One region of the Irregularibacter muris genome, then DNA from elsewhere that is predicted to be linked to it. Evidence: riboswitches for the same ligand, from Rfam matches in the RefSeq annotation. Region 1 holds a riboswitch; the other holds the start of a gene.
What was found. Region 1 has a riboswitch for thiamine pyrophosphate ahead of thiD (bifunctional hydroxymethylpyrimidine kinase/phosphomethylpyrimidine kinase). Riboswitches for the same ligand answer to the same signal wherever they lie in the genome.
Positions count from the first base shown of each region.

Region 2: linked by a shared signal. The riboswitch ahead of thiT (energy-coupled thiamine transporter ThiT) and the one ahead of thiD (bifunctional hydroxymethylpyrimidine kinase/phosphomethylpyrimidine kinase) in region 1 are both predicted to bind thiamine pyrophosphate.

Region 1 is NZ_JANKAS010000001.1:80,761-96,080, forward strand. Features, by position in the region: gene NSA47_RS00340 (MerR family transcriptional regulator) at 1-92, shown strand, start outside; gene NSA47_RS00345 (alpha/beta fold hydrolase) at 125-1,033, shown strand; gene NSA47_RS00350 (DUF4180 domain-containing protein) at 1,212-1,577, shown strand; gene NSA47_RS00355 (nucleotidyltransferase domain-containing protein) at 1,670-2,164, shown strand; gene NSA47_RS00360 (dihydrofolate reductase family protein) at 2,202-2,714, shown strand; gene NSA47_RS00365 (hypothetical protein) at 2,790-3,158, shown strand; gene NSA47_RS00370 (hypothetical protein) at 3,381-4,055, shown strand; gene NSA47_RS00375 (antirestriction protein ArdA) at 4,070-5,743, shown strand; gene NSA47_RS00380 (DUF4314 domain-containing protein) at 5,733-6,032, shown strand; gene NSA47_RS00385 (hypothetical protein) at 6,029-7,048, shown strand; gene NSA47_RS00390 (hypothetical protein) at 7,248-7,586, shown strand; gene NSA47_RS00395 (DNA adenine methylase) at 7,605-8,453, shown strand; gene NSA47_RS00400 (hypothetical protein) at 8,453-8,950, shown strand; gene NSA47_RS00405 (YodL domain-containing protein) at 8,968-9,525, shown strand; gene NSA47_RS00410 (DUF6133 family protein) at 9,570-9,800, shown strand; gene NSA47_RS00415 (S-layer homology domain-containing protein) at 9,818-11,173, shown strand; gene NSA47_RS00420 (PadR family transcriptional regulator) at 11,378-11,710, shown strand; gene NSA47_RS00425 (DUF1129 family protein) at 11,703-12,371, shown strand; TPP riboswitch at 12,437-12,535, shown strand; TPP riboswitch at 12,602-12,701, shown strand; gene thiD (bifunctional hydroxymethylpyrimidine kinase/phosphomethylpyrimidine kinase) at 12,778-13,602, shown strand; gene thiM (hydroxyethylthiazole kinase) at 13,732-14,556, shown strand; gene thiE (thiamine phosphate synthase) at 14,540-15,178, shown strand.
Region 2 is NZ_JANKAS010000014.1:54,843-70,162, reverse strand. Features, by position in the region: gene NSA47_RS12875 (ABC transporter permease) at 1-904, opposite strand, end outside; gene NSA47_RS12870 (ABC transporter ATP-binding protein) at 897-1,664, opposite strand; gene NSA47_RS12865 (ATP-binding protein) at 1,779-2,774, opposite strand; gene NSA47_RS12860 (response regulator transcription factor) at 2,776-3,447, opposite strand; gene NSA47_RS12855 (DUF2225 domain-containing protein) at 3,587-4,267, opposite strand; gene NSA47_RS12850 (ABC transporter substrate-binding protein) at 4,539-5,441, shown strand; gene NSA47_RS12845 (ABC transporter ATP-binding protein) at 5,442-6,185, shown strand; gene NSA47_RS12840 (ABC transporter permease) at 6,182-6,943, shown strand; gene NSA47_RS12835 (EamA family transporter) at 7,096-8,001, opposite strand; TPP riboswitch at 8,289-8,382, shown strand; gene thiT (energy-coupled thiamine transporter ThiT) at 8,534-9,163, shown strand; gene NSA47_RS12825 (ABC transporter ATP-binding protein) at 9,435-11,156, shown strand; gene NSA47_RS12820 (MATE family efflux transporter) at 11,300-12,685, shown strand; gene NSA47_RS12815 (chromate transporter) at 12,975-13,541, shown strand; gene NSA47_RS12810 (chromate transporter) at 13,544-14,107, shown strand; gene NSA47_RS12805 (ABC transporter permease) at 14,215-14,997, opposite strand; gene NSA47_RS12800 (ABC transporter ATP-binding protein) at 14,994-15,320, opposite strand, start outside.

The sequences.
Region 1 (15,320 bases):
AATCAAGAAGGTTGATGGATGCTGCAGATGGATACATTAGCGATTGTGTTAGGCTATATTGTGTAGAAAACAATTTAGGGCTCCCTTGGTAGAACTATGGGACGTAAAGAAGGAGATGTCATAAATGAACATAATTAAAAGAGAGACCCCAAAATTAGGGAAATTTATCTCTGAGGAGGGAAGGGAGGATTTTATTCTTGCTTATAATGAGGCAATGGCAATATTGCCACCCCCACAGAAAAGATTTGACATAAAAACTAAATATGGAAGTGTGAGGGTGTATTACTTTGTAACAGTAGAAAATAAGAATGAGGAGCCTATTATGCTTCTGAATGGCAGGTCTGCTTCGACACCAATGTGGGAATCTAATCTAGAAGGTTTAATGGTAGAAAGGCCGATTTATTCGATTGACCTTCTAGGTGAGCCTGGTATGAGCATTCAGCAACAACCTATAATTGACAGTCGTGATCAGGCAGAATGGCTTAGAGAAGTTATAGCAAAACTGGATTTACAAAGAGTTCATTTAGTAGGTGTTTCTATAGGTGGATGGATGGCAATGAACCTAGTACGCTTTTATCCAGAAAGGATTGCATCCATTAGTTTATTGGAACCATTTCAAGTATTTGCCCCTATGTCCTTAAAGCTAATTGCAATGTCTATTCCTTTTACTATCCCAGTGATACCTAAGGTCATAAGAGAGAAAATGTTGAGTGTTATTTCTGGAGGTGCCGAGGCGGATGATAGCGTACCAGTGGCTAAATTAATAGAATCGGGTATGAGGAATTATAAAGTAAAGCTTCCTTATCCTCAGAGTTTTAGCATAGAAGAGCTGCAAGCTATAGAGCTACCAATTCTAGCTTTAATGGGTGAAAAAAGCACAGTGCATAATTCCAAGAAGGCAGTAGAAAACGGTAAGAACTATGTGAAAAATATCGAAATAGAGAGCTGGGAAAATGCCTCACATGCAATAAATGGTGAATTTAGTTCTGAGGTAAATGCTAGGATATTAGAATTTGTTAAAAATCACTCGTAATAAATTTGAATCAACTGACATGACAAAGTGAAAATAAAAAATAATTATTGAAAAATTTTATCATTATAGTTGTTGAAAGATTTAATAATAGATTGATAGATTAGCAGATGATTTATATAATCAATAGATATTGATATTATTATATGCAATAAAGAATTTATCGATGTGGGGGATTAGTGTGCAAATAAGTGTTATAAAAGAGAATAATATTGAAATTGCAATTGTAAATAGTGAAGATATACTTATAACAGATGTGCAATCAGCACTGGATTTTTTTGCTACAGTAGATTATGAAACAGGATGTAGTCGTATGATTATAAATAAAGCAGCAATATGTGAAGAGTTCTTTGATCTAAGCACCAAGGTAGCAGGAGAGATATTACAAAAATTTATAAATTATCGAAAGAAAATAGCTATCATAGGAGATTTTTCTATATATACAAGCAAGAGTTTGAAAGATTTTATTTATGAATGTAATAAAGGAAAAGATATATTCTTTTTATCAAATGAAAAACAAGCTATTGAAAAACTAAGTATGGATTAGTTGTTCTTTCAATAATAAATAATATTTCTATATTGTGGTCTAAGTATTATTTATAATCAAATGGATAAATAGAATTTGAACGGAGGGATTATATGGTAAACAAAACTGATGCCATTGAGATAATAACATATGCTGAAGAAAATGAAATTAACATTTGGATAGATGGAGGTTGGGGGGTAGATGCTCTATTAGAAGAAGAAACAAGAGCACACAACGATATTGATTTATTTGTGGAAGAAAGTAATAGTAAAAAGTTTATTGAAACGTTAAAAGAAAAAGGCTTTACTGAAGTTAGAGAAGCATATACCACCAAATCTCACACGGTTTGGAAGGATGCTAAAGTAAGGATAATTGATCTTCATATATTTAAATTCAATGAACAAGGATATATTGTTTTTGAAGGAGAAGCATATCATCCAGAAGTGTTTAGTGGCATTGGGAAAATAGGCGATAAAATGGTAAGGTGTATTGATGCTGAAAATCAAGTATTATTTCACTTGGGCTATGAGCATGATGAAAATGATGTTCATGATGTAAAACTATTGTGTGAGAGATTTAATATTCCTGTTCCGAGTGAATACAAGTAGCCAATAAATTCAAATTTATTAAAGGAGGATTAAAAAAATGAGTGTATTTTTTTACGGTTGTATTACTATGGATGGTTATCTTGCTGACAAAAACCATAACCTGGACTGGCTTTATCAAACTGGTGCAATAGAAGAAACTGGTTATGAAAGCTTTTATAAAAGCATGGATATTACTATAATGGGCAAAAGAACATTTAATGAAATTAAAAACATAGAGAATATCGACAGTCTTTATCCGACTACTAAAAATTATGTTTTTACACATGCTGAAAGCTTATCAGTCAGGGAATTTATTCCTATAAATTGTGATGTTGTTGAATATGTAAAACAAATAGAAAAGGATAAAAACATTTGGATTATTGGAGGAAACACAATATTAGCCCCTCTGTTAGATAATGACATGGTTGATAATATAATAATACAGATTGCCCCAGTGTTATTGGGGAATGGAATACCATTGTTTTCACAAAAAGAAGTATTGAAGCGATTTTACTTGAAAGAAGTAAAAAAATACGGGCAATTTGCAGAATTAATTTATAGTAAAATATAGTTAGCTTAGCTTTTCAAAAATTCTTGCCCTTAGCATAGTAGAATCATACAGATTCCAATTTGAACAGGAGGGATCATGATGGAATTCAGCAAAGAAGAATTAGAAAAGGCAATATCCTTGCTATCTTCTACCATTATTAATTGCGAAAAAATGCAACTTAAGTTTTCAGAGGGAACATCTCAACATTCGCTCTTAAAAAACAGAATTAAAGCACTCTATATTTCAAAGGCTCTTCTGTCAGGGGATAAAACAATAAATTATGCAAGCAAAGATTTGAGGGAGGCACTACCTCCTATAGTTTCAATCATAAATAAAACCACAAAAGCTCAAAGTAAATATGAACAGGGGAGTTCACAATTCAATCGTTTTCAACACATAATTCAAGCTATGCTTATTTCAAAAACATTCATTGAGAGCCAAATAAATATCGATACAGAGTTATGATTAATTTTAATTTATCATAATAAAAATATGAGAATAACAACATAATGCATAACGCACTAAGACATAAAAATCTTGGTGCTTTTATTTTATATAAATCTAAAACTAAATATAGAAACTCGAAGAGGCGAAGTCTTCGGTCAACTTATGATCGATAGGCTTCGCCTCTTTTTTATTTCAAAAACTAATAGAAAGAAAGGACTGAGAACAATGTCAAGATATTTTATGTATGGAACATCACTGGGAGGGATAGAGCAGCTGATGATGCTGGCACCTAATTTTACTCAAAGAAGAAGTGGAATAGTCATTAATAATCATTTTAATTATGAAGGAGGTATTAAGATTTGTAATGGTTGTGTAGAAAAGGTTAAAAGCAGAGGTAACCCTAATGATTGTTTTTGTTTCAAAGAAAAACTAGAGGCAGATGAAATTGAATATACAGATCTGATAGGAGATTGCTTTGGAAGTATAAAAAATTATTCCCTAAAAGATAGATTGAAATTACTCAGCAGCAAATTTACTGGCGAACTATTTCCAAATCATATCCATAAGGAAAGGTTTTATCATGTACACCATAAGCAAGATATTGAAGTATGGGAAAGGTCATCAAGCTACCTTGCAGTAATATTTCTTCTTACTGCTGATGAAGTACTATGGAATATCTCGGAGCATGCAATATGCTTTCATGGATTTGATTTTTCACAGATACATCTTAGACAAATCAGTACAGATGGCTATGCCCTATACCAAACAGCAAAAACTATATCTACAGGAAAAGAATATATAAGAATCAGCGAGATAGCAGATAAAGAACTTATTGATGATACTGCATTTAAGATAATAATCAATGCATCATTAATTGCAAAGTATGGTGCAGATGTATTTTCAATTAAAAAATAGAATGGAGGAATGTGATGTTAATTAGATTAAAAAGAATCGATAGAAAAGAAGATGAATCAATTATGTTTAATTTCCCTTATGAGGAAAATGAAATATCCAATGTATATAATCAACTGGAACTTGAAACTTCAACTGCTCCCAACTGTTATATTGAAGAAGTAGTCTATGATTCAGATATGAATGAAGTATTAAAAGGTAAAGAGTGCAATATCGATGAATTAAATTTCTTATTTAAGAGGATGGATAGTTTCGATACAAAGGAAAGAAAAGTATTTTATGCTTCTGCCTTTGCAGAAAATCCTAAAATAATTGCAGAATTAATTAATCTTAGCTTTAATGTACATTGCTATAGCCTTGTAAGTGACTTTAATAATCTAGAAGCCGTAGGAAAAGATTTATATCTATCAGAAAAGCAAGCAGTAGCAACTAGAGAATTAGATGAATTAGACGGTGGCTCCTTTGCTATGGAGGTAATAAAAAACAATCCTAATTCTAAAATTACTCCTTATGGAGTCTTATATAAAAATAGCAATGAGCCTGAGCAAATATATAATGGCAAGCAGTTTCCACCATACCATTGGAAAGAGACTGTAGCAACAATACAGCTGACTGCAAAAGGTGCGAATGAATTTATCTATCTTCCTTGTTCTGATGTTGAAATTGAAAAGGCACTGATAAGATTAGAAACACCTTACTTACATGATTGTGAGGTTACGATTTTAGATGACAATTTTTCAAAAGAAGTATTAGATATTATTTCTGCTGATACAGTACCATTAATTAAGATAGATACCTTAAATAAATTAGCAGGATATTATAAGGAAATATGTAACCATGATATAGAATATTTTGAAAAACTTATGGATCATGTTAAACCTCGAACTGTTGATGAAATCTTTGCACTAGCAGATTCTATGTATGAATTTGAAATATTTGATGGTATCGAAAGTGTAGAAAGTTATGGTAGATATATGATTTGTGACTCAGGACATTTTGAATATGATTCAAATCTTGAAAAATACATTGATTTTAAAAGATATGGACAGGAGAAAATGGCACATGAATTTGGAGCATTTTCAGAGAAGGGATATATCACTTACCATGGATACAATCAAAAGCTTGCCAATTTATTATTTGAAAGTCTTGGAATGGTATTTCCTGAACAAGAAGAATTGCAGAACTTAAAACTATATATGCCTCTCGAAATAACAACGTATGATATAGAAAATGAATATGGATATAAACAATATGCAAATGAACCACAGGAAATTTCAAATGCTGAAGTTACCCAATATCTAGATGTAATCATAATGGCAATAGAAGAAAACAATCTTCTGGAAGAAGAACAAAGAGGTCTGATGAGATATTATGATGACCATGACAGTGTGAATGCAAAAGTATCAAAGTATGTTTTTTCTGTTGAGCTTGTAGAAGGAGAACTAATGGGGGTGGCTATTCTTACTTTAAATGATGAATTGACTCCAAAGGAGCTTGAAAAGATTAATGAAAATGTAACTGGACAGGCTTCAGATGGCTGGGGAGAGGGTTTTGAGCAAAGGGAAATTAGTACCGATATGGGAGATATTAATGTTAGCTTTTGGGACAGTGATAACTGGTTTATTAAGACAGCTGAGGAAATGGGTATAGAAGGTAATCAAAAAATGGGAGGTATGAAATTTGAACAATAATAGGAAACAAGTAGAAAGAATTAAGAACGGCTATCCTGTAGGCACACGAATTGAATTAATTTCAACCATGGATGATGTACAAGGCGTTGAAAAAGGTACAAAGGGAACAGTGATAGGGGTAGATGACATTGGAACCATACACATGAAATGGGATAATGGCAGGGGTCTTGGTCTTATTCCTGGAGAAGATAATTTTAAAGTGTTATCTCGTCCGCAGGAAGAAGAGATTAAAGAGTCAGATGAGCCGTCAAAAGAGCAATCACAGGGTATGGGAGGAATGAGTTTATGAAAAACTTAGAATATCTATGGAAAGATATAGAAGGAACAGAGAAAGAAAATGAATATCTAGCAAAGAGATTTGCTGAAATGTCAGTCAAAGAAAAATATATTCTAGAGGGTGCTGTTCAGATTGTGGAGGTCAATAATTCATCAGATTTGATAAATCTAACAGAGCAACTAAGTAATTTTGATTTTTATTATAAAACTACCGATAATAAAACTCTTGGAGAATATATTGCAAGGCATAAGGAATGTGCACCTGATGATATACTTCCCTTTATTAAAATAGATCAGCTTGGTAGCGAATATCATGAAGATTTTAATGGAGTATTTACGGACAATGGATATGTATATCAGAGAAATACTCTCAAACAAATCTATGATGGCTCAAACTTAGATAAGATGACAGGGGGTGATTGGACCGTTAAAATTAAGGTAGGTAATAAAGATTATCCTGAAGGGGTATGGGTAAACTTGCCTGACTATGAATTTTCTAGTTTAGAACCTGATGAAATGGCAATAGCCTTAGATGCACTTGGTACAAATAAGTGGAGTAGATGTGCTTTATTAGATGCAAAGTGTGTATTCCCTAATATTAAAGAGCTGGCAGAACAATATGACTCCATAGAAGAATTAATATCTGATGGTAATAACTTTGGATATGCCTGTGATGAGCAAGGACAAGGGATGGCTTTCTTTACAGAGCATTTAGAGTCAGCAATGGAGCTTGAAGGTTGTACTAGACTTGACTTTGCTCTTGATATTTCACAGAATCTAAACTGTTATGATTTTGCGCCAAAGGAAGATAAACTTGAAAGGTACGGCAGACTACTTGCAAGTAAGAATGGCATAGTAGAATCTGATACCATACTTGGAGATAATTTTGATTATACCTTATATGCAAAAACAGATATTGACAATAGAGGGTTAGCGCCTTGTAAAAATGGTTTTATAAAATCAAACGGGGAACAGTTTCACTATGAATTCAGTAAAAAACTAGATAGTATGGGAATATCAATGGAGTAGTAAATTTTCTTATTGATATATCCCATAACTTAATATTCTAAGGTAGCACGGACGATATCCGTGTTTTTTTAATATCTAAAAACAGATAAGGCCGATTGTTTGCTGTAAATTACAGCATAGCAGTCGGTCTTTTTTTGTTGCCTAAAAACAATCATATCCACAGTGTTATGAAACATGGCATGAGAAAGGAGGCGAGGAGGTGGAACATGATTTTTTAATTTATATAAAAGAGTATCATACAGGAACCTCTAAGGCAGTACCCAGCGCATATCTGCAAAGTAGATTCTGTATCAGTTCAAGAACTGTCAGAAAATTAGTCAATCAATTAAGAAATGATGGCAATCCCATATGCAGTGGCGACAACGGATATTATTATGCTGCTGATAGAAAAGAACTACTTGCTAGTATAGGACAGATGACAAGTCGAATTAGAGAAATTGCAAAAGCAAAGAGAGGACTAGTCAAAGCTTTAGAGCAATTTCCAGATACAAACGGACAATTAAGATTAGACCTTGATAAAGAGGTAAGAGAGAGGTGATGAAGTATTAATAGTTTTATGAGCTGGATAGGTGGCAAGAAATCTTTAAGAGAATTAATTGTATCTCTCTTTCCTTTATATTATGAACGATATATAGAAGTGTTTGGAGGCGGAGGCTGGGTACTATTTCATAAGCCACCGGGCAATGATTTTGAAGTATATAACGATTTTAATGGACTCTTAACCAATCTCTATCGCTGTGTAAGGGAGAAACCAAACGAGTTAATAGATGCACTATATTTTGTGTTAAACTCCCGTGAGGATTTCAACATAGTAAAGGAGGCACTTGCAAGAGACAGTCCTAAAAGTGATGTAATAAGAGCCTCATATTTTTATCAATTGATTCGCTATAGCTATGCATCAGGCCTTACTAGCTTTGGAAGTCAGCCTCATGATATGTGGAGCAACTTTCCATTAATTGAACAGGCACATAGAAGACTTAGTAAAGTAGTGGTTGAAAATAAAGATTTTGAAAAGCTGATAAGGCAGTATGACCGCCCTGTCAGCTTTTTCTATGCAGATCCACCGTATTTTGAAACAGAAAAGTATTATAAAAATGTTGGTGAAGATGGATTTAAGAAAGAAGATCATATAAGACTCCGAGATACCCTGATGGGCATTGAGGGAAAGTTCTTGCTTTCCTACAATGACTGTTCTTTTATTAGAGAGCTATACGATGCACCAAACATCCAGATTGAAAGCTACACCCGTATCAATAATATTAAACAGCGCTATGATAATGGTGCCCAATTTCCTGAAATACTGGTGGCAAATTATGATATGCACGAAAGGGAGATAAATTCTCCATCACAAATTAATTTATTTGAAATGAAAAATGGAATAGGAAAACAAGGAGGAATTTTATAATGAAAATGATTAAAGAATCTTTAGACAACAACATTAGTTTACCAAATGAAATACTTAATGCAGCAGACCTTACAGGGTGTGAAGAAATTGAATTTAACACCTTAGAGAATGCTGTTGTAGCTATGAAAACAACTATGAAAGCAATGGAGCTTATAAAGGTGGCAGAAGGACTTAAAAATCTCTCAGAAGAGTTAATTGTTCATCTTGCAGGGATATGTGGGAGATGTCATGATTGCTCCTACTGTGAGAGATTTGAAGAATTTGATGAGATTATTGTCCCAGATCATCTTCTTGAAGAAGCTGGTATTCCAAAGGATGCTAAGCTCTGTGCTTGTACTGAGGAAGACAGCGGTGAAATCGTAGTAATGCAGGCGGATTATGACTATGATATAGCCGATGTACCAAAGTTTGTTATTGATATCTTTGAGATGTCAGGTATCTGCATCAGAGAATTAGAAGAAAGGATTATGATGGAGGATATTGTCTATGGAGATTAAATGATGGGAGGTAAATCATGAGAGGAATTGAGCTAAAGAATGACTGTATATTTTATTATGGAAATACTTCAGGATATGTGGAAGACGGCACTGCAATAGTAGATTCTATGTTTCAAAATGAGGAATTCAGTCAGTGGCTTAGTAACCGTAAGCTTACAGCAAAATGGACAGAGGGGGTGTTTGAAAGACTTTCAAAAGAAGGTGTACTGCTTATTAATAATGAAAGACCAGTACCTCTTAAAGACTGTCGTATCTGGCAGCTAAGAGCTGATGTAAGTCCTGAATGTAAGTTTATAGGATATGAAGAACTTAAAGAAAACTTTGGAGAACCAGATAAAAATAACTATGAGCTTGTATATGAAGGAGAAATAGAAACAAATGATTTAGAATCTATCTATTCAAAGTTTAATCTAAATCATCCTCGTGGATTTACTGGACACTCACTGTCAATGTCAGATGTAGTTGAGCTATATGATGACAATGGCAGTGAGTTTTATTATGCAGATCGTTTCGGATTTAAAGAGATTGATTTTGAAGGAAAGGATCAGATACAAGATATTAATATGAGAATTTAAAAATTAAAACCCTAGAAAATTAAAAAATAATGGAGGAAAACAGGATGAAAAATATGTTAAGAAAAGCAAATGAATTTATAATAAGAAAGGCTGTCGCAGCAAAGGTAGCAGTTAGTAATAACAGTGGAGAAGGATATATTGATACAGCTGTAAAAATCCTTGTTGCCGTTGTATTAGGAGCATTGCTCCTTGCAGGCCTGTATGCATTATTCGGTGAAGTAGTTATGCCAACATTAGAAGAGAGAATTAAAGAAATGTTTAACTATGCAGGCTAAAAGGGGGAAAGTTTAAAATGAATCATAAATCAAAGAGAATAATAAATATTCTATTGGTAGTTTGTATTTTAATTACCAGTTTTGTAGGCTCTGCCTATGCAACAAGGTTTGTATTTACTGATAGTGTAGGTCATTGGGCTGAGGATTCAATTAATAATCTCGCAAGAAAGGGTGTAATTCATGGATATCCAGATGGACTTTCTCATCCAGATGAAATAATTACAAGAGGAGAATTTTCCGCTCTTTTAGCAAGAATTATGGAACTTGAGCCAAAGGAAACGAATACGGTTAACATAGTATTTGAGGATATTGCAGGACATTTTGCTCAGAAAGAAATTGAGGCACTTATTGATGCAGGTATTATCATCAAAGAAGAATATGGTACTAAATATTTTCCGGATGAGCCTATCACTCGATTGGAAATGATTAAAATGTTAGTTAGAGCCATAGGTAAGGAAGAACATAATATGGATTGTACCTGTAATACAGGGTTTACTGATGAAGATGATTTGACAGAAGAAGAACGTGAGTATATCTGTGCTGGCAAACATTATAATATAATCTCTGGTTATCCAGACGGAACAATACGTCCTGACGGAGAGGCAACACGAGGTGAAGCCTTTGAAATCCTTGATAAGCATGATGAAATTAAAGATATAATCGAACAAGAAGAAGCCACTGATAAAATAGAAGAAGATGTTGTAGATTCTCCTGATGTGGAGCAAGAAGATAAGCCTTCAGATAATGGTTCATCCTTAAATGGAGGTTCATCTTATGTACCAGCACCGAAATATGATTATACACTTCCAAACACTGCTTATGTAGGAGAAGAAATAAAAATTATTCCAACTAGAAGTAATGTAAAATCTGTAACATGGACAGTCAGCAAAAATGGTATTCCTACTGAACTTTCCTCTGTGTTAGATGGAGAATTGAAAGCAGAAGGTGGAGTAATTAAAGTTAAGTCTGCAGGTAGCTATACATTTTCAGCTACGGCATTTAATAGTAGGGGCAGAACAGTTGTCTGTGAACAGACTGTCAGCATCTATCCAGTTATATCAGCACAATTTAGCTTGCCTGAAACAGCACATACTGATACTACAGTAGCTGTGGATCTTGTCACGGAGAATCTAGGAGATAATTCCTTGATATGGACGATTAAAAAAGATGGCAATGAAACAGACCTTGAAACTGTAATTACGGGAGAACTTACAGGTAGTGGTGGCTTAATATTATTTAAAACTAATGGAGTATATGAATTAAGTGCCACAATTATCGATGATTTGGGAAAAGAAGTTATAGTATCAGATATTATTATAGTATATCCATTAGCAGAAATAAAAACGGGATTTTTTAAAAAATTGGCAATTTAAATGATTACTTTTGCCATTGCATGGGCAGAGGATCTTGTCATAGTTGAAAGTGAAGTACCGTTATTTGTATTTTTAGCAATATTGTAATATAAAAAAGGATTTGACAAAGTATGTATCATGCAATACAATATAGTTGTATCTTGTATTGCATGATACATAAAAGGAATTCGTATTAAAGAATATGCAACCATAAGGAGGCTGTTTATGATTCCTTCACAAATGTTAAAAGGAATGCTCGAAGGATGTATCTTAGAAATCATACGTAAACAAGAAACCTATGCTTATGAAATCTCAAAAAAGCTAGAAGAGTATGGATTTGGAACAATATCGGAGGGAACCATCTATCCTATCATCCTACGTCTACAAAAAAGTGATTTGGTAGAAGCAACCGTTCGAGAATCCAATAGTGGCCCGAAACGTAAATATTATCATCTCACTGAAGAAGGAGTATCCAGGCTCAACCAATTTAAAGGTCATTGGAATGAACTAGAATATGCCATTAATAAATTATTTGAAGGAGGAAAAAAGGATGAATAAGTTAACAAAAGGATTATTAAAGAAGAATAATACCAGAGAAGAAGCAATTTCTGAGGAAAATGATAAAATCTATACAGATATGGTTGTGTACTTAAGAAGTTCTAATCTAACGCAATATAATCAAGAACTTGTAAGGGAAGATATCATAGAATTGATTCTAGAAGGTCAGCAGCGAGGGGATAATATCCAAAAAGTCATGGGTGGCAGGTATAAGGAAATCTGTGATGAGATTATTGATGTTATGCCTAAAAAAACAAGGAAAGATAATGTGATTGAATTTATAGATATATCTCTTAGTATATTATGGATTCTAGGGGTTATCGCGATAGCGAAGAACTTGATTAGTGGTCTAGTATCAAAAACATCTGAGTTTAATTTCATATTAACGATAGGAGATATTATTACGGCTATTGTAATTATAATCTTATCAAATGGGATTGTATGGTACATCACAAAAACTGCTTTGGATGAAAAGACAACAAAAAATAAAAAAGTTGAATTTTTAAAAGCATGGGTGGTTTTTTCCCTTATCTTTGCGGCTGTACTACTTCCAAGTATTTATCTTGACACAGTCGTTGTCAATATCTCATTATTAATAGCAATTATTATTGCTTTAATCATTTTTGTTACGAGTAAAGTGGTAAGCTCAAAAGTATTATAGACTACGTGAATTTAATAGCTTATTTGAACTTGATCTTGACTTTCATGAAATTATAGTTTATAGTGGCACATATGCAGGGGGACTACATAGTAGTTGAGAAGGTAAAACCTGACCCTTTGAACCTGTTGGTTAACACCAACGTAGGGAGCCTATCAATACGATATAGTATTTATGGACGCTCTCTATTGTGGGAACGTCCTTTTTATTTATAAAATTAAATATTACATAATTTATATTTGCGGGGGAACTACATAGTAGTTGAGAAGGTAAAACCTGACCCTTTGAACCTGTTGGCTAATACCGACGTAGGGAAGCAAATCACATACGAAATTTGTATATGATTAGGGTGCTTCTCTATATAGAGAAGCACCCTAATTTATTATATATACATAAAGGAGGAATTTTAATGAAAAAGGTACTTAGTATTGCTGGGTCAGATTGCAGTGGAGGTGCTGGAATACAAGCGGATTTAAAGACGTTTTCTGCACATGGGGTGTTTGGAATGAGTGTAATTGTTTCTGTTGTAGCTGAAAACACAAGCCGTGTTATAGCCATACAGGATATCACCCCAGATATGATCGAAAAACAGATTGATGCAGTATTTGAAGATATTGAAGTTGATGCTGTGAAAATTGGTATGCTGTCTACAGAACCTTGTATGAAAGCAGTAGCAAAGAAACTGGAGCAATATAAGCCCAATAATGTTGTCATTGATCCTGTTATGTATGCGAAAAATGGTTGCCCTCTCATGGACCCTAATTCCATAGATGCATTGATCCAGGTTATACTACCCTATGCTGATTTACTTACGCCTAATATTCCAGAGGCTGAGAAGATATCAAATATTGAGATAATCAATACAGAAGATATGAAGACAGCGGCAAAACTTATTTATGATATGGGGTGCAAAAACGTTCTTGTCAAAGGGGGTCATGCTATTGGAGATGCACTTGACATTCTATATAGTGGGAAAGAGTTCTATTATTTTGAAAGCCAACGAATTGATACTCAAAACACCCATGGAACAGGATGTACTTTCTCTTCAGCCATTGCTTCTAATCTTGCTCTTGGTATGACAATGCCTGCTGCGGTAGACCAGGCTAAGGAATATATTACAACAGCAATTAAACATTCATTAAATATAGGTAAAGGTAATGGGCCAACACATCATTTCTATGATTTATATAAAAATGGTTTGCATATTAAGAAAAGTGAAGGGGATTTATGTTGAAATAGATGTAGCTAGGTCTCTTTCTTGGCTACCACTTATTTCTGATTACACTTGGAATCACAATTCCTGTAATGCTGATAATGGGTGTTTTATGTTTCATTATAAATAAAAGAAAGGTTGGAAATAGAAATGAATAACTTAATGAATGCTTGTACGGACTTGCTTCATGAAATCAAGGGGAAAAATCCATTGATTCACAACATTACCAACTATGTGACAGTAAATGATTGTGCAAATGCAGTTTTGGCAATTGGGGCATCCCCTATTATGGCAGACGATGCTGCAGAAGTGGAGGAGATTGTTTCCATATCCTCTGCCCTTGTAATTAACATAGGAACTTTAAACCAACATACGATTGATTCAATGATTATGGCGGGTAAAAAAGCCAATGAGCTAAATATTCCTGTAGTTTTTGATCCCGTTGGTGCAGGAGCTTCAACGCTACGAAATCAAACAACACAGGAAATTCTCAGGCAGGTAAAAATAGATGTAATTCGTGGGAACTTATCAGAAATTTCCTTTATAGCAGGATTTAAGTCTTCCACAAAGGGAGTTGATACATCTATGGTAGATGAAAAAAATGATGCAGTAGGTATTGCAAAATTAGTTTGCCATAGATACTCATGTGTTGTAGGAATTACAGGAAAGGTGGATATCATTTCAGACGGGATTAAAGTTGCTAAAATAGCTAATGGTCATAAACTTCTTTCTAAAGTAACCGGTACAGGATGTATGACTTCTGCTCTCGTGGGTAGTTTCTGTGGGGTAACAAAGGATTATTACACAGCTACAGCTGCTGGAATTGCTGCAATGGGAATTGCCGGAGAGATTGCATTTGAAAAAGTAGGAGTAATGGGAACAGGGAGCTTCCACATTAGTGTTATTGATGCTTTGTCAAATATGAACAGCACACTTTTATTAGAAAGAGAGAAAATAGATGAAACCAAATATTGATTATACCCTTTACCTTGTAACAGATAGAGAAGTGATGAGTACGGGGAAATTAGAGAATGCTGTGGAGCAAGCTATTTTAGGTGGTTGTACAGTGATACAACTTAGAGAAAAGAATTGTTCATCTCTAGAGTTCTTCAAAATGGCTATAAAGATAAAGGATATTACAGATAGATATCAAATTCCTTTAATCATTAATGATCGAATAGATATAGCATTGGCAGTTGATGCAGCAGGCGTACACATTGGCCAGAGTGACATACCAGCAAGAATTGCGAGAAAATTGATAGGAGACAATAAAATCCTTGGTGTGTCTGTATCGAACTTTGAAGAAGCGATCAAGGCGTACAAAGACGATGCAGATTATCTTGGAGTTGGAGCAATGTTTACCACAGATACAAAAACAGATGCAAAACTTACATCTATGGATGAACTTACGCAGATAAGAAAATCTATCCCACTTCCTATTGTAATCATTGGAGGAATAAACAAGGAAACCGCGGTAAAATTTATTGACATTGGAATAGATGGATTAGCTGTTGTTTCTGCCATTATTTCACAACCAGATATTCAGAAAGCTGCAATAAAATTAAAGCAAATTTTTAAAAAACATCTCATAAGTTGACAGTTTTGTAATTCTCACCCTAGTAGTGAAGAAAGAGAAACAGCGCAGGCACCGCTCGAAAGGGAGGGAGAGTATAATTCTGATGACGTATTGTGATTCAGGGAAGAAGGCATAGGGTTTAGAAATAATATAGAGTAGATGA
Region 2 (15,320 bases), on a different contig from region 1:
ATACCATCACAAGCACAGCGGTAGCAAGAATACAGATGCTTGCAAGACCAACTGCATTTTGCTTCATACGGTAGATCATACCAGACACCGAGATAAAATGACTGGTTTTATAATAATATTTCTTATTTTTACGAAGCATTTTCAAGAACATAATACTCCCCGCTGTAAATAAACAATAGGTGCCTATAATCACCAATATAACTGCCACAAAGAACAACATTATAGCATCTATAGGGGATTCTGTGGTGAGGGCAATATAATAACCGGCCCCCAGACATAGTAGGCCAATGATTACAAGGAGCCATTTTGTTTTAGGTTCTTTTTCCCCCACTTGTCCACCACTTAGCAGTTCAATAGGCTTTGCCAGATGAATCTGCCGCAGGCTATTGAACAAGATCAACGTAAAGATAATGGCAAATAAAATTATTGTGGCAAGGATGGCTGGAAGGGAAATCTCAAAGCCCATCTGTACTTCAAAATGAAGTAGCTTTAGCAATAATAAATGCATTAATTTAGAAAGTAGAATTCCGCCTAGCATTCCGAATATAAGACTAATTAATGCAACATATAGGGTTTCAAAAAACATAATTCTTGAAATATGTCTTTTCTCCATGCCAAGAATATTAAAAAGCCCAAATTCTTTTTTACGACCTTTAATCAAAAAACTATTGGTATAAAAGAGAAAAATCACAGCAAACAAGGCAATTACAAATGTGCCCAAGGAAAGAAGTTGTTTTAGTGTGTCCCCACCAGATATCTTATTAAGAGCGTCGTTGGTAGACAATGCATACATAATATAATACATCATGACTGTACCAATGCAGGTGAGGATATAAGGAATATATGTTTTTGCATTTTTCTTTATATTCATAATGGCAAGCTTGGCGTAAAACATTTTATTCATTTCTTCCACCACCTGTTGCGATAACAGTTAGGGTATCGGAAATTTTTTGGTACATTTCCTCATGGGACATTGTGGCCTTATAGATTTGATGGAATACCTCCCCATCTTTGATAAACAAAACCCGCTTTGCATGACTTGCTGCCTTTATACTATGGGTTACCATGAGTATAGTCTGCCCTTCTCTATTGATCTCTGTGAACAAATGAAGAAGTTGTTCAGTCGCACGGGAATCCAGTGCCCCAGTAGGTTCATCCGCAAGAATAAGCTGGGGATTGGTAATGATTGCTCGGGCAACAGCCACTCTTTGCTTTTGACCCCCAGAAACCTCATAAGGGTATTTTGCAAGAATATCCACAATCCCCAGCTTATTTGCAATAGGTTTCAGTCGGCTATCCATTTCCTTATAGGACTTACCCGATAAAACCAAAGGCAGAAAAATATTATCCTGCAAAGAAAAAGTATCTAACAAATTAAAATCTTGGAATACAAAACCAAGATGATCACGGCGAAAAGCAGAAATTTCCTTTTCCTTGATAGAAGTAATATTTTTACCATCCAATAATACTTCACCGTTGGTAGGTTTATCCAGGGATGCAAGGATATTGAGTAAGGTTGTTTTTCCAGAACCAGATTCCCCCATGATGGCAACATATTCCCCTTCTTCCACTGAAAATGTAACATTGCTCAATGCCTGAACATGATTGCCACTAAAACGAGTTGTATAAATTTTTTTAAGGTTTTTCACCTCTAAAATTGTCATATTCATTACCTCCTGTGTTTTTATCATGTTCAGTATAACAAAATAGAGAAATGCTCTACCATAACTATGGCTTACATTTCCCCTCTAAATCTTACACTTCTGTAAGGATGGATTTTACTCTACAATGATGTCTACTGAATCCAGTCCAATTCTGATCTTTGTCCCTTTTCCAACTTCTGATTCAATTTCAATCGTGTGCGATAACTTAGTTAAAATTCTTTTACATAGGTACAATCCAATGCCTGTAGATTTTTTATCTATTCGTCCGTTGTAGCCTGTATATCCTCTTTCAATAACTCGAGGCAAATCTTCTCCCTGGATACCAATGCCTGTGTCTTCAATAATTAATGTTTTGGGAGTCTTATCATCCATATAAATAGATATTTTTCCCTCATGGGTATATTTCAATGCGTTGGATATTATCTGTTCCAATACAAAGACCAACCACTTTTCATCTGTGAGGACTTCACAATCTAAAGGAGAAAACTCTAGACTAATTTTCTTTCGTATAAAGGATTTTGCATATTTTCGCACTGCCTGTTTTACAATATTATCTAGTGAATAGGTCTTAAGAACCAGATCAGAGGACATACTTTCTAATCGTAAATATTGGAGCACCATTTCCACATATTGTTCAATTTTAAATAACTGTTCCAGCAATTCACGGTTTGTTTTGGATTCCTCTGATTGCAACAATAATTGCATGGCAGCAATAGGGGTCTTAATTTGGTGCGCCCAAAGAGTGTAATAATCCAACATTTCGCTATGACCTATTGCATATTCAGATTCCATATCGCACTTATGTTGGTATAAAGTTTTAAGGAGCATAAGATACTCTTCCTCTAGCAAATTCTGTGGTGCAGGCAATTTATCTATACTTATGGTAATAGAATTTTGTAGTTGCTTGAGTTGTTGATGTTTTCGGTAGAATCCAGTATAATCTATGGCCATTACCATAATGGTCATAACTACAGACAAGGCTACAGCATACAGTACCGCTTCCATTGGCAATGCATAAAGGGAAAATACCACAGCAAAGATTATAGCAAATAAAGAGTACGTCAAAATACTTTTTATATGTGCCTTGAAATATTCAAAAAGCAACCTCATCTTATTCCACCATATATCCAATCCCTTTTTTTGTTATAATAAACCCATATAGCCCAACATCCTCAAGCTTTTTACGCAAACGGGACATATTAACGCTCAAGGTGTTGTCGTCAATGTAACTATCGGTTTCCCATAGACGTGTCATAATGGTATCGCGACTGATTGCCTTCCCTTTATTCTCCATAAGTACTTGGAGGATTTTATAATCATTTTTTGTCAGTTCAATCTTCTCATCATTGTATATTAAAGTGGTATCGCTGGTATTGAGAATGGCCCCTTTATGCTCTAATAAATTGGTCTGTCCTACAAAGTCATAGGTGCGTCTTAGCATGGCTTGCACCTTTGCAGTAAGCACATTTAGGTCAAAAGGTTTCCCGATAAAATCATCCCCTCCCATATTGACAGCCATTACAATGTTCATATTGTCGGAAGCAGAGGAAATAAAAATAATCGGTACTTTTGATACTTTTCGAATCTCGGTACACCAATGATAACCATTATAAAAGGGTAGTGAAATATCAAGTAAAACAAGTTGGGGATCAAAATCTATAAAATCCGTCATTACCCTTCTAAAATCTTCTACACATTTTACCTCATATCCCCAGGATTCTATGTGATTTTTCATGGTCCGTGCAATAACCAAATCATCTTCTACAATGAAAATTTTGTACATGACATTCCCTACCTTTTTTTATTCGATATACCCTTCTATTATTCTTCTTCAAGTCGTCCCATATAAGTATTCTTTTAAATTATATCACATTCATTATTTTTTAATCCTATAAAGTAATGACTTTTCCCCTATCCTTTGCCTATAGTAATCCCTTTTCCCTCTCTCTAATCGTAAGCCATCTATCCCTTCCCCTATTGACAATAGCTATATTCCCTTTCAGGGCAAACAGCCGACTAAACCACATTCTAGTTTTCTCAATTTCCTCTAATCTATAGGAAAGCTCCCCTAGCAAATAGGTTTGCATTTCTTCTGAGATTATTTTTTCTCCCTTTTTATAAGCTTTTTCATATTCTTCGTAGGCATATTGCAAATACTTTTCTTCTTCTACTTTATTTTCTTTATAACGGTTAAACCAAGCAACCCTCATCAAAATACTTGCCATCAGTCCATGGGGAACCTTTAGTATTTGCCCTGTTAAAATAGCTAGTTTACTAATCCTTAAAGCGTCCTCTAAATTTCGTTCCCCTATTAAATGATCTGTCTCCTGCATTTGGCTATAAAGCTCCACCAGTTTTTTAGAGATTTCTATATCCCCTTCTTTGAGGTATTCTCTAAAACTATCTATGAATACAGTTTTACAATGAGTACACATCAGAAATTCATAAAAATATGGATTTGTGGAATCATAATAAGTACAAAAATCCTCATCTTGCTTTACTATTCTTATCCTGCTTTTCCTTACCTTTTTAATGGGAAACTCCCTATGGCAAACAAGGCATTTTTCAGTAGAATCATAAATTAGGTCAATCTTTTTCGTCATTTTGCTTACTCTCCTTTTGTCTTAGGTCTATCTTTGATTATCCTTTATCATAGGATACATCTTCTTTATGGAAATCCATTTTGCATATTTCCCTTTACAATAACCTATTCGACAAATCCATTCATTTTTATAGTTTATATTTTTCTCCTTAAAGAACTTTATTATCTTGACACTCGCTTATTCCCATCTATACAATAATAGTTAGTTATTTCACTACTATGCTATAAACTTTACAGCTTTTATTAAACTGAACTTTGTAGGAGGAAGAAACGTGAAAAAAATAATCATTGTACTTATTGCTTTACTGCTACTTTCAGGCTGTGCTACTCAACAAATCCAAGGGGAAGATCCTTCTCTTAACCTTAAAGTAGGTCTCATGCCTGCTGTAGACTCTGCTCCTATATTTGTGGCAGAGGAAAAGGGCTATTTTAAAGAGTTGGGATTGAATATGGATATAGAAGTCTATACTAATGCGATGAATCGACAAAGTGCTCTTCAAACCGGAGAATTAGATGGTACCATCACAGATTTGATCGCTTTTATCGACAATGTGCATAATGACTTTGGTATAAAAATGGTTACCGCTACGGATGGAAGTTTTCCCTTTTTAGTATCCCAAAACTTTGAAGATGGTGGGACAAAAAAAGTAGGAATGATGGAAGTCAGTGTAACCAATTTTCTCTCCGATGAACTTTTAGGAAATCGCATTAAAATGGAAAAGGTATTTATTCCAGAAATCCCTGCTCGATTGGAAATGGTAAAAAACAACCAATTGGATATGGCCATTATCCCAGAACCCATGGCCTCTATGGGAGAATTAGATGGGTTGGAAAAAAAGGTATTTGAAAGCAAGGACACCTATACTCCTGATGCCATGGTCTTTACTGACAAAGCTTTAAAGGAAAAGGACGAGGCTATTAGTCTGTTTATTCAAGGCTATAATCGCGCTGTAGAGGATATTCAAAAGGATGATAGTTTTGCTCGAGAGATTTTAATTGAAAAGTTAAAATTAAAGCCTGAGATAAAGGATAAGATTATTCTTCCCACTTATCATAGAACTAGGATCCATGATCAAGCTTATATGGATAAGGTGATTCATTGGGTGGAAAAGACCCAAGGGATTGATATTGATATCCCTTATGAAAGCCTATTTGAAGGAAAGTATGTGAAATAAATGATTGATATTGAAAACTTGGAAGTCCGCTATGGAGACTTCACCGCTCTTAAGGATATCAACTTGCATATTCCACCCCATTCCACCTGCGCTATTATTGGCCCCTCGGGATGTGGCAAATCTACTTTACTCTACGCTGTGGCAGGGATATTAAAGCCTGTCCAGGGTAGAGTTTTCATCCAAGGAGAACCGGTAAAGAAAAACCGCAGAGAAACAAGCCTTATTCTCCAAAATTATGGACTGCTTCCCTGGAAAACTCTATGGGATAATGTGGCCCTTGGGTTAAAAATTCGTAAAGAGGACAAGGAAATTCTTTCTAAAAAAGTAGAGGATATCATATCCAAGCTAGGACTAGAAAAGCATAAGCATAATTATCCCTCCCAATTAAGTGGAGGTCAGCAACAAAGAGTTGCTATCGCCCGGGCCTTGACTGTGGGGCCTGATCTTTTGCTTCTGGATGAGCCCTTTTCCTCTTTAGACGCAATTTCCCGGGAAATTCTACAAAATATCTTGCTGCAAATTCATCTCGAGGAGAAAATGTCACTTTTACTAGTAACCCATAATATTGAGGAGGCTGTATATTTAGGTCAGAAAATAGTTATTATGGAGCCCTCCAGTGGAAGGATAGCCCATATTCTAGAAAATCCTCATTTTGGAGATAAAGACTTCAGAGAGAAGTTAGATTTTTATAAAACTTGTATGGAGGTAAGAAAGCTAATGGAAAAGGGAGGCGATATCCGTTGAATTTCAGTGGTATAACGAAAAACAAAACCCTCTATGCCTCCCTTAGTGTTTTAATATTTTGGTACATGCTTCACAAGGCCTTACAAAGCCCTATCATCCCTAATCCTATGGATGTCTTTAAAGAGTTTGGACAATTACTCCAAAAAGATTTGCTTATTCATCTTGGAGTGAGCTTATATAGAATGTTTTCTGCTATAGGGATTTCTGTGATCATAGGGGTTCCTCTGGGTTTATTACTAGGGATGAATGAAAAGCTTGATGCTTTTATCTCTCCTATTATGTATCTTCTTTATCCCCTTCCCAAAATTGCTTTTCTTCCCGTGTTAATGATCCTTTTTGGATTGGGTGATCTTTCTAAAATTCTATTGATTACCTCAATCATCTTTTTTCAAGTATTACTCAGTACCCGGGATAGTGTCAAAAGTCTAAACAAAGAATTGTTTTATTCTATTCAGTCTCTAGGTGCTTCTCCTATACAGGTTTATCAGCACCTTATTCTACCTGGAGTACTTCCCCAAATTCTCACGGGCCTCAGAGTTACTATTGGTATTAGTATCGCTGTACTCTTTTTTGGAGAAAATTATGCTACTCAATATGGTATTGGCTATTTTATTATGGATAGTTGGATCCGGGTAGACTATGTACAAATGTTTGCAGGCATCCTGGCAATCAGTATTATGGGATGGCTTCTTTTCAAGCTTATAGATCTATTGGAGGATAAAGCCTGTAAATGGATTAAGTTTGAACAGGGAAAGTAACCTCTATAACTTTCACTAAGTTAAAAGCACTGGCAGAAATCTGCCAGTGCTTCTAATTTTATGAAAAATATTCTGATCGAGTATCAATTTTCTAATTACAAAAATACATTGCCTACCTTAAATGAAACAAGGTAGCTGGTCCCTTCCCAAGATTATTCAAAAAATCCTAGGATAAATACCCCTGCCATGACTATCGCAATGATGATATATTGTTTATAGGTTAGCTTTTCCCTGAGGAATATTCTTCCTAGGATAACAGAAACAATACTATAACTGGCAATCATAGGAGCTACTACTACAGAATTAGTATTTAGGGCATAGACATAGAAAAACTGTCCCCCTGTTTCAAACAACGCAGCTAGGGCCTTATCTTTTTCCTGTAAGATCTTAAACTTTTCTTTTTTCATCACTGTGATATAAAGCAAGGCTAAAATTCCGGCAAATAGGAAGGTAAGTTCGTAGGAAATTAGAGCTTCTTCTGGGCTCATTAAACGACTAAGATAGACATCATCTAGGAAGGTTCCTAGGGCATCTACTACCGCATACAATATGGGAAAGGTAAGGGCTAGGGCGCCCAGTTGATGTTTACGATCAATTTTCTCATTGTTTTTTAATCTTTCTTCTATGGACATATTTCTTTCAATAATGGCAATCGCTATCAGGGCTACTGTAATCATAGATACCGCCCCCAATTGTAGGGCCGTCATTTTTTTCCCTAAAACTAGAAAGGCTAGTATCCCTGCGATAGCCCCTGAGGTGTTGCTCACTGGGGAGTTAATGGATACTTCTAAATATCTAAGTCCAACATACCCTATGGTCATGGATAAAATATACATAGTGGATACAGGTAAATACTTTATGATATTGATGGGATCATAATGCCAATTCATTTTTGCCAGCTCGAACATGGCCTGAATGCCCATCACTAAAGCCACCATAACAACAATTCTTAAATGACTATATCTGTCCTTGGGATCTGTTCCTTTTTTATAAAACAAATCCGCTGTACCCCAAAATAATATGGTAATTATTGCAGATGTGTACCATGAAAAATTCATTTTTTGTCTCCTTATGTAATTTATTTTTTCGACAGAAGTATTTTTCCATCCTCCTATGAACACGCTGTCGATTTGTATTGGTGAAATTTGATAGAATTTACCTTATTAATATTACAGTTATTTCGCCAAAAAAGTCAACTATTTTCTTCTTTTAACATCTTGCAAAATTTTTGTTTAGATTTACTGATTATTTCGGTTAGGCTCTCATTTGTCTACGTCTCAGATTCAAGCATTTTTCTATTTCCCTAGCACAGCAAGTTGAATTGTGTTATAATAAAAGAAAAAATATTTATCGCTGGGGGTGCCTTGTGCTGAGAGGATGATTCCGACCCTTAGAACCTGTAGGTTAAAACCTGCGTAGGAAAGCGGACTTTACGGATAAAACGTGAAAAGGCTTCCTTTTGACGTTTTTTTATTTGAAAAAGAAAACTTTAGTTTCTTGTCGGCAGCTTAAGATTTTCTTATTCAAAAAAAGCTTACTACTTTCTTGTTTATCACCAGTGATAAGTAATAAAGAAAGGATTGAAACATTGTGTTTGAAAAGTTTTTAGAATTTAAACCCCTCACCATCATTATTTTAGCTTCATTAGTTTTAATTTCCATTGCTCTTGCTTTTAGAGATAAAAAGTATGAAAAAAGATCTGACTATACAAGAATGATTGTATATGGTAGTCTATGTATCGCACTTTCCTTTGTGCTTTCCTATATACGTCTATATCGTTTTCCCCAAGGTGGCAGTATAACCCCTGCTAGCATGTTGCCCATGTACATCTTTGCTATCATGTTTGGACCCACCTATGGGATAATCGCTGGTTTTGCCTTTGGAATGATTAATTTAATCCAAGATCCCTATATTATCCATTGGGCACAATTTTTTCTAGATTATCCCTTATCTTATGGAGCATTAGGATTAGCTGGATTATATCGTAAAAACATAGGGGTTTCTTGCCTTATTGGTGGTTTTGGTAGATTTTTTATGAACTTTTTATCGGGAGTTATCTTCTTTGGTTCCTATGCACCTCCGGGCATGAATGTTATGCTTTATTCTCTTGTGGTCAATGGTTTAGTCATTGGTACAGATACTTTGGTTTGTATTCTAATTAGTTTTATCCCCCAAATCAAAAATGCCATACAGCAGGTGCAAAAAATTTCTGCATCGTAATGGGAAACTAATTCTACTTACTCCTTAATTATTATAGAGAATTTTAAAGGTCAATCCCTTGAAAAATATGGATTGGCTTTTATATTTGCTAAAATGTTTTTATTTTTCTTTTCAGGGTATATATCTAGTTATGTCTATCAACTATATACAACAGCTATGATATAGATGCTTGAAATATCAAAAACCTTTAGAAAGAGATTAGGAAGTTTTATTGCAAATATCTATCATATGCTTTACAATATATTAGATAAATAAGTAAGGAGAATACGCTATGATAAAAAAATTTATACAATATTATAAGCCTGTAAAAAAGGTGTTTATTATCGATATGATATGTGCTTTTGCAGTTTCTGTCTGCGATTTATTCTACCCTATGATTACGAGGAAAATCATTAATGTCTATGTCCCTAATCAACAATTCCAGCTTTTGATTACATGGTTAATTGTTCTAGCCTTTCTTTATATAGCAAAAGTGGGATTTAATTATTACATTACCTATTACGGACATATTATGGGGGTCCAGATGCAGTCAAATATGAGAAGAAATGTTTTTGATCATCTCCAGGATCTACCCTTTGTTTTCTTTGATGACAATAAAACAGGAACCCTTACCTCAAGGATTGTGAATGATTTAATGGAAGTGTCAGAGCTTGCCCATCATGGTCCTGAGGATTTATTTATTTCCTTGGTTATGATGATCGGTTCCTTTATTATATTGGCTACCATAAACTTGCCCCTCGCTTTAATTGTTTTTTCCATTGTCCCTTTCTTAGTCTTCTTTGCCATGAAGCTTCGGGTAAAAATGTCTGATACTTTTATGGAAACCAGAGTGACTATAGGAGAGGTAAACGCTACCTTAGAGAACAGTATCACAGGCATTCGAGTATCTAAAGCCTTTGGAAATAAGGAAAGTGAAATTAAAAAATTCGAAAAGAACAATAATATGTTTCAAGTGGCAAGGGCAAAAGCCTATAAGGTTATGGCTCAATTTCATACTGGTTCATCCTTCATTATTGATTTTCTAAATATTTTAGTATTAGGTGCTGGTGGTATTTTCTTCTATAAGGGATATATTAATATCGGAGACTTCGCAGCTTTCATCTTATATATAGGAAACTTTTTAAATCCCATTAGAAAATTAATTAACTTTGTGGAACAATATCAATCAGGAATATCTGGTTTTAAAAGATTTACTGAGATTATGGATCAACCTCTAGAAGTAGATGAGCCCAATGCCGTCACAGTAAATTCTGTAAAAGGTGAGATTGATTTTGATGACGTATCTTTTTCCTATGATGAGCATAAAACAATATTGGATGATATTAGTTTTACTATTGAACAAGGAAAAACCGTAGCCTTAGTTGGACCCTCTGGTGGGGGGAAAACCACCCTCTGCCATTTAATCCCTCGTTTTTACGAAACGGAATCAGGCAACATCTTCATTGATGGACGAAATATAAAGGAATTCACTTTAAAGTCTCTACGGAATAATATAGGAATTGTGCAGCAAGATGTATTTTTGTTCACAGGAACAATTTATGATAATATTCACTGTGGAAGATTTGATGCTACAGAAGAAGAAGTGATGGATGCAGCCAAAAAAGCCAATATTCATGACCTTATCATGACCTTACCCGATGGGTATAATACTTATATTGGGGAAAGAGGCGTAAAATTATCAGGTGGTCAAAAACAAAGAATTTCTATTGCTAGAATTTTCTTGAAAAATCCTCCTATCTTAATACTAGACGAAGCTACATCAGCCTTGGATAATGTGACTGAATTATTAATACAACAATCTTTAGAAGAACTTTCTAAGGGAAGAACTACCATTATCGTTGCCCATAGATTATCCACCATAAAAAATGCTGATGAAATTATTGTCATAACCAATAAAGGTATAGAGGAAAAGGGCAATCATGAAGCATTGGTAGCAAAAGAAGGTATTTATGCTAACTTATATAATTCTCAATTTAAAAATATACACTCGTAGACAACAAAGCGGTTAAGGCCACACTCATACAATAAAGTTTGGGAGAATATTCTTGTTGAACAACCTAGAGAATATTCTCCCAATTTTAAATTAAATTTTAGAACTGGAACGGTATACCTGTCCCAAAATTAGGAGGTAGAATTATGTCAAAAATTAAGGAGTTATTTTCTCCTAAGGATTTAACCCAGGGTACTCCTTGGAAACGGATTACTGAATTTGCAATACCCATGTTGATTGGTAATATAGCTCAACAATTTTATAACACTGCTGACTCCATTATTGTAGGTAGGTATGTAGGGGATAATGCTCTTGCCTCTGTTGGTAGCGCCGCACCCATATTAAACCTTTTACTTGTTCTCTTTGTGGGAATTGCCGTTGGTGCAGGTATTATGGTTGCTCAATATTTTGGCGCTAAAGATCGTGGAAAGCTCTCCCATACCATTGGTATATGCATAACCCTTACAGCCATTGCATCTGGAGTAATTATGATCGTCGGTCCTATTGTGACTCGTCCCTTACTTTCTTTTCTCAATACACCAGATACCATTATTGATTGGTGTACAAGGTACCTTATCATTTATTTTGTCGGTATTGGGGGCCTTGCTTATTATAATATTTTGGCCGGTGTACTACGGGGATTAGGCGATTCTTTATCCGCTCTTATATTTTTATTGGTTTCTACAGCTTTAAATGTTGTATTGGATCTTTTGTTTGTGGCAAAATTAGGCATGGGAGTACCTGGGGTTGCCTTAGCTACTGTCATTGCTCAGGGAATATCAGCGGTACTTTGTATGGTTAAACTGTTAAAAATGAAGGAAAATTTTGATCTTAACTGGAAAATGTTGAAATTAAACAAGGAATATTCTTATAAGCTTATAAAGCTTGGATTGCCTTCAGGACTTACCCAAGCAATATTTTCCTTAGCCATGATTGTTGTGCAGTCTCTCACCAATAGTTTTGGGGAGATGGTCATCGCTTGTAATGTTATTGTTATGCGGGTAGATGGTTTTGCCATGATGCCCAACTTTTCCTTTGGAAGTGCTTTGACAACCTTTACGGGGCAAAACATTGGAGCAAAAAAAATTGACCGGGTAGAAAAAGGAGCTAAAGACGGTACATTAATAGCTGTTGGCGTAGCCACTACAATTACTCTCTTGATATTGATTTTCGGTAAACATCTCATGGGGATTTTTACTGATACTAAAGATTTAGTTAATTTAAGCATGCATATGATGAGGATTCTTGCTGTAGGTTATATCGCTATGGCCGTAACCCAGAGTTTATCCGGGGTTATGCGAGGTGCCGGGGATACCATAACGCCTATGTGGATTTCTCTCATTACCACTGTTGTCCTTCGCGTACCTATAGCCTATGGCATTGCCTATTTTACCCGAAGTGCAGCTTATCCCACTGGTAGGCCTGAATCAGTCTTTATTTCCCTATTGGTTTCTTGGGTTATGGGAGCGGTTATTAATATATTTTTCTATAGAAAAGGAAATTGGCGAAGAAAAGGTTTTGCTGGTGAATAGAGGTAGGTTATCTGTCCTCCTCAGTTCAAATCAAGAAAAAGAACTACCGCTATGGGTAGTTCTTTTTCTGTTTTGCAGTCATAGATTTCCCCCCAGAATAAAGCACCTTAATCACTTTATTGGAAGTATTTAATAGGATCTATTCACTTTAAAATCAAATAATAATATTCCTATGAGAATCTAAATTTTATTCAATAATTTTAGTTGAAATACATTTATGCCTGTCCATTTTGGGTTGATTCCTATATAATTAAAGATTGAAGCTTAGTTTTATGGAGGTAATACTATAATGAAACGCAAAAATTTCAAACTATATTTTATACTGTTTAAAATCACATTTTCTATTAGCGCATTTACTTTTGGAGGGGGATATATTGTTATTCCTATGATGCGAAAGTATTTCGTAGAGGATTTAAAGTTAATTAGTGAACAAGAACTTTTAGATATGGCTGCAATTGCACAGTCCACACCAGGGGCTATTGCTGTTAATCTTGCTGTATTAGTAGGGTATCGTATTGCTGGCACTATAGGTGCCGTCATTAGTTGTATTGGAACTGTTCTGCCACCTTTATTGATCTTATCTGTTATATCAATTTTTTATAAAGCCTTCCGCAGTAATAAGATTATCTCTGCAATATTAAAAGGTATGGAGGCAGGAGTTGCCGCTACCATCGTAGATTTAGTCATCGATATGACTCAAGGAATTGTAAAAGAGAAAAACTGGCTATTATCCCTAATGGTTCCCGCTTCTTTTTTTGCCAGTTTTTTATTTAATATCAATGTATTAGTGATTATTATCTTTTGCTCTGTCTTATGCTTTGTTCAATCTTATATTAAAATGGGAAGGGAGGCATAAATATGATTAAAAGCATTCTTACTTTATTGATCAGTTTTTTACAAATTGGATTGTTTAGTATTGGTGGTGGATACGCTGTCATCCCTCTCATTCAGGAACAAGTAGTTGACTCCAATGGCTGGCTTTCCTTACAAGAGTTTACAGATATTATTACCATATCCCAAATGACTCCTGGCCCTTTAGCTGTCAATACATCCACTTTTGTCGGCATACGTATTGCAGGTATACCAGGAGCTGTGGTCGCCACTTTAGGATGTGTTTTATCAGGATTTTTGATTTCTATTTTTTTATATAACTTTTTTAAAAAGCATAGGGATATTGATAGTGTTTCTAATATATTGAGGGGTCTGCGTTCCGCTTCCATCGGCCTTATTGCCGCCTCTGCATCTACCATTATTTTGATTGCTTTTTGGGGCTCTTCCTCTCTTAATATTAAATTCATGGACATAAACATTTTTGCTGTAATCATATTCATGATTTCCCTATTTCTATTAAGAAAATATAAAACTAATCCAATATTTATTATCCTACTATCGGGGATTACAGGCTTGTTTATTTATCATTAATCCATGGGATAATGAAGGGGTAAGTTTATCCCTTTTTATCCCGCTAGCTTCTACTTTGTAATAAATAAAAAAGATAGATTTTTCTCTATATTACTTGTTATATCATGCTAACTTTGATCGGCATATCTCCACCAAAATATAGTGCCCACTAGCCCAAAAGCACTTGTTAAAAGTACAATAATAATACTGATCCCCTCAATCATAGCACTGTCACCTCCAGCAGCACCACTTAGAAGGGCAGGTATAGACCATGGAAAAAACTGTCCGTACCCTGTTACCGCAATAAATTGTGCTAATACAATAGTAAATACCATAAATCCAAGGGGAGATAGATATCCACGGCCAACACTTGCGAAAAAAGCTACTGGTGTTGATAGCAATATGGTTAGTATGGAGCAAACCATAAAAATAAAAGTACCTTGTATCATTATGTCAAATGACCACCCAGGTATATCAACCACTTTTCCAACAATTAAACCTAAAACCAGTACAATTATAGAAAGCATTAAACACCATAAAACGGCCACAATGAATTTAGAAAATACAATTATATTTCGTGATATTGGCAGTGCTAGTAAGTCTTTTATGGTTCTATCTGAATATTCCCTACCAAAAATCCAAGATGTAATAAATCCGAATACTACTAATCCACCGATTGCAACCGCCTGGGCAAGGAGACCAAAGTAAGAAGGCCAATCAGCAGTTCCCATAATATTTGCTTTTGCAGAAATAAAACCCAAGTTTTGTGCTAAGCTAGGATCTTTTAAAACAAACATAAAAAATCCCCCGACAAAGGGTACTATTGTAAGTGCAAGCATAGTGAGTAAAGGGACTTTAGAACGAAAAAACTTTTTTCCTTCTATTGAAACACAGGTTATTATTTTATTCACTTTACATCTCCCCCCCTCTCTTTAATGGTTCTTAAGAAATACATTTCTAAATCTTCCTTCTCAATTTTCAATAATGTTGGAGGGTGACCTGCATTTACAAGTAATGTAGCAATTTTTTCGGGGTTATTTACAGCATCTTCATTTTGAATTTGTAGGGGAAAAAGTTCCCCAGTTGTGCTTTTATCCTGGGTATATACCTTGTATCCTGTCTTAGAAAGAATAGATTTTATAGCAAGCCTATCTCTGCCATCTATTATTAAGGATTTCTTCAACTGACTTTCTAGTTGTTTTCCATCTATCTCCTTAATTAATTTTCCCTCATG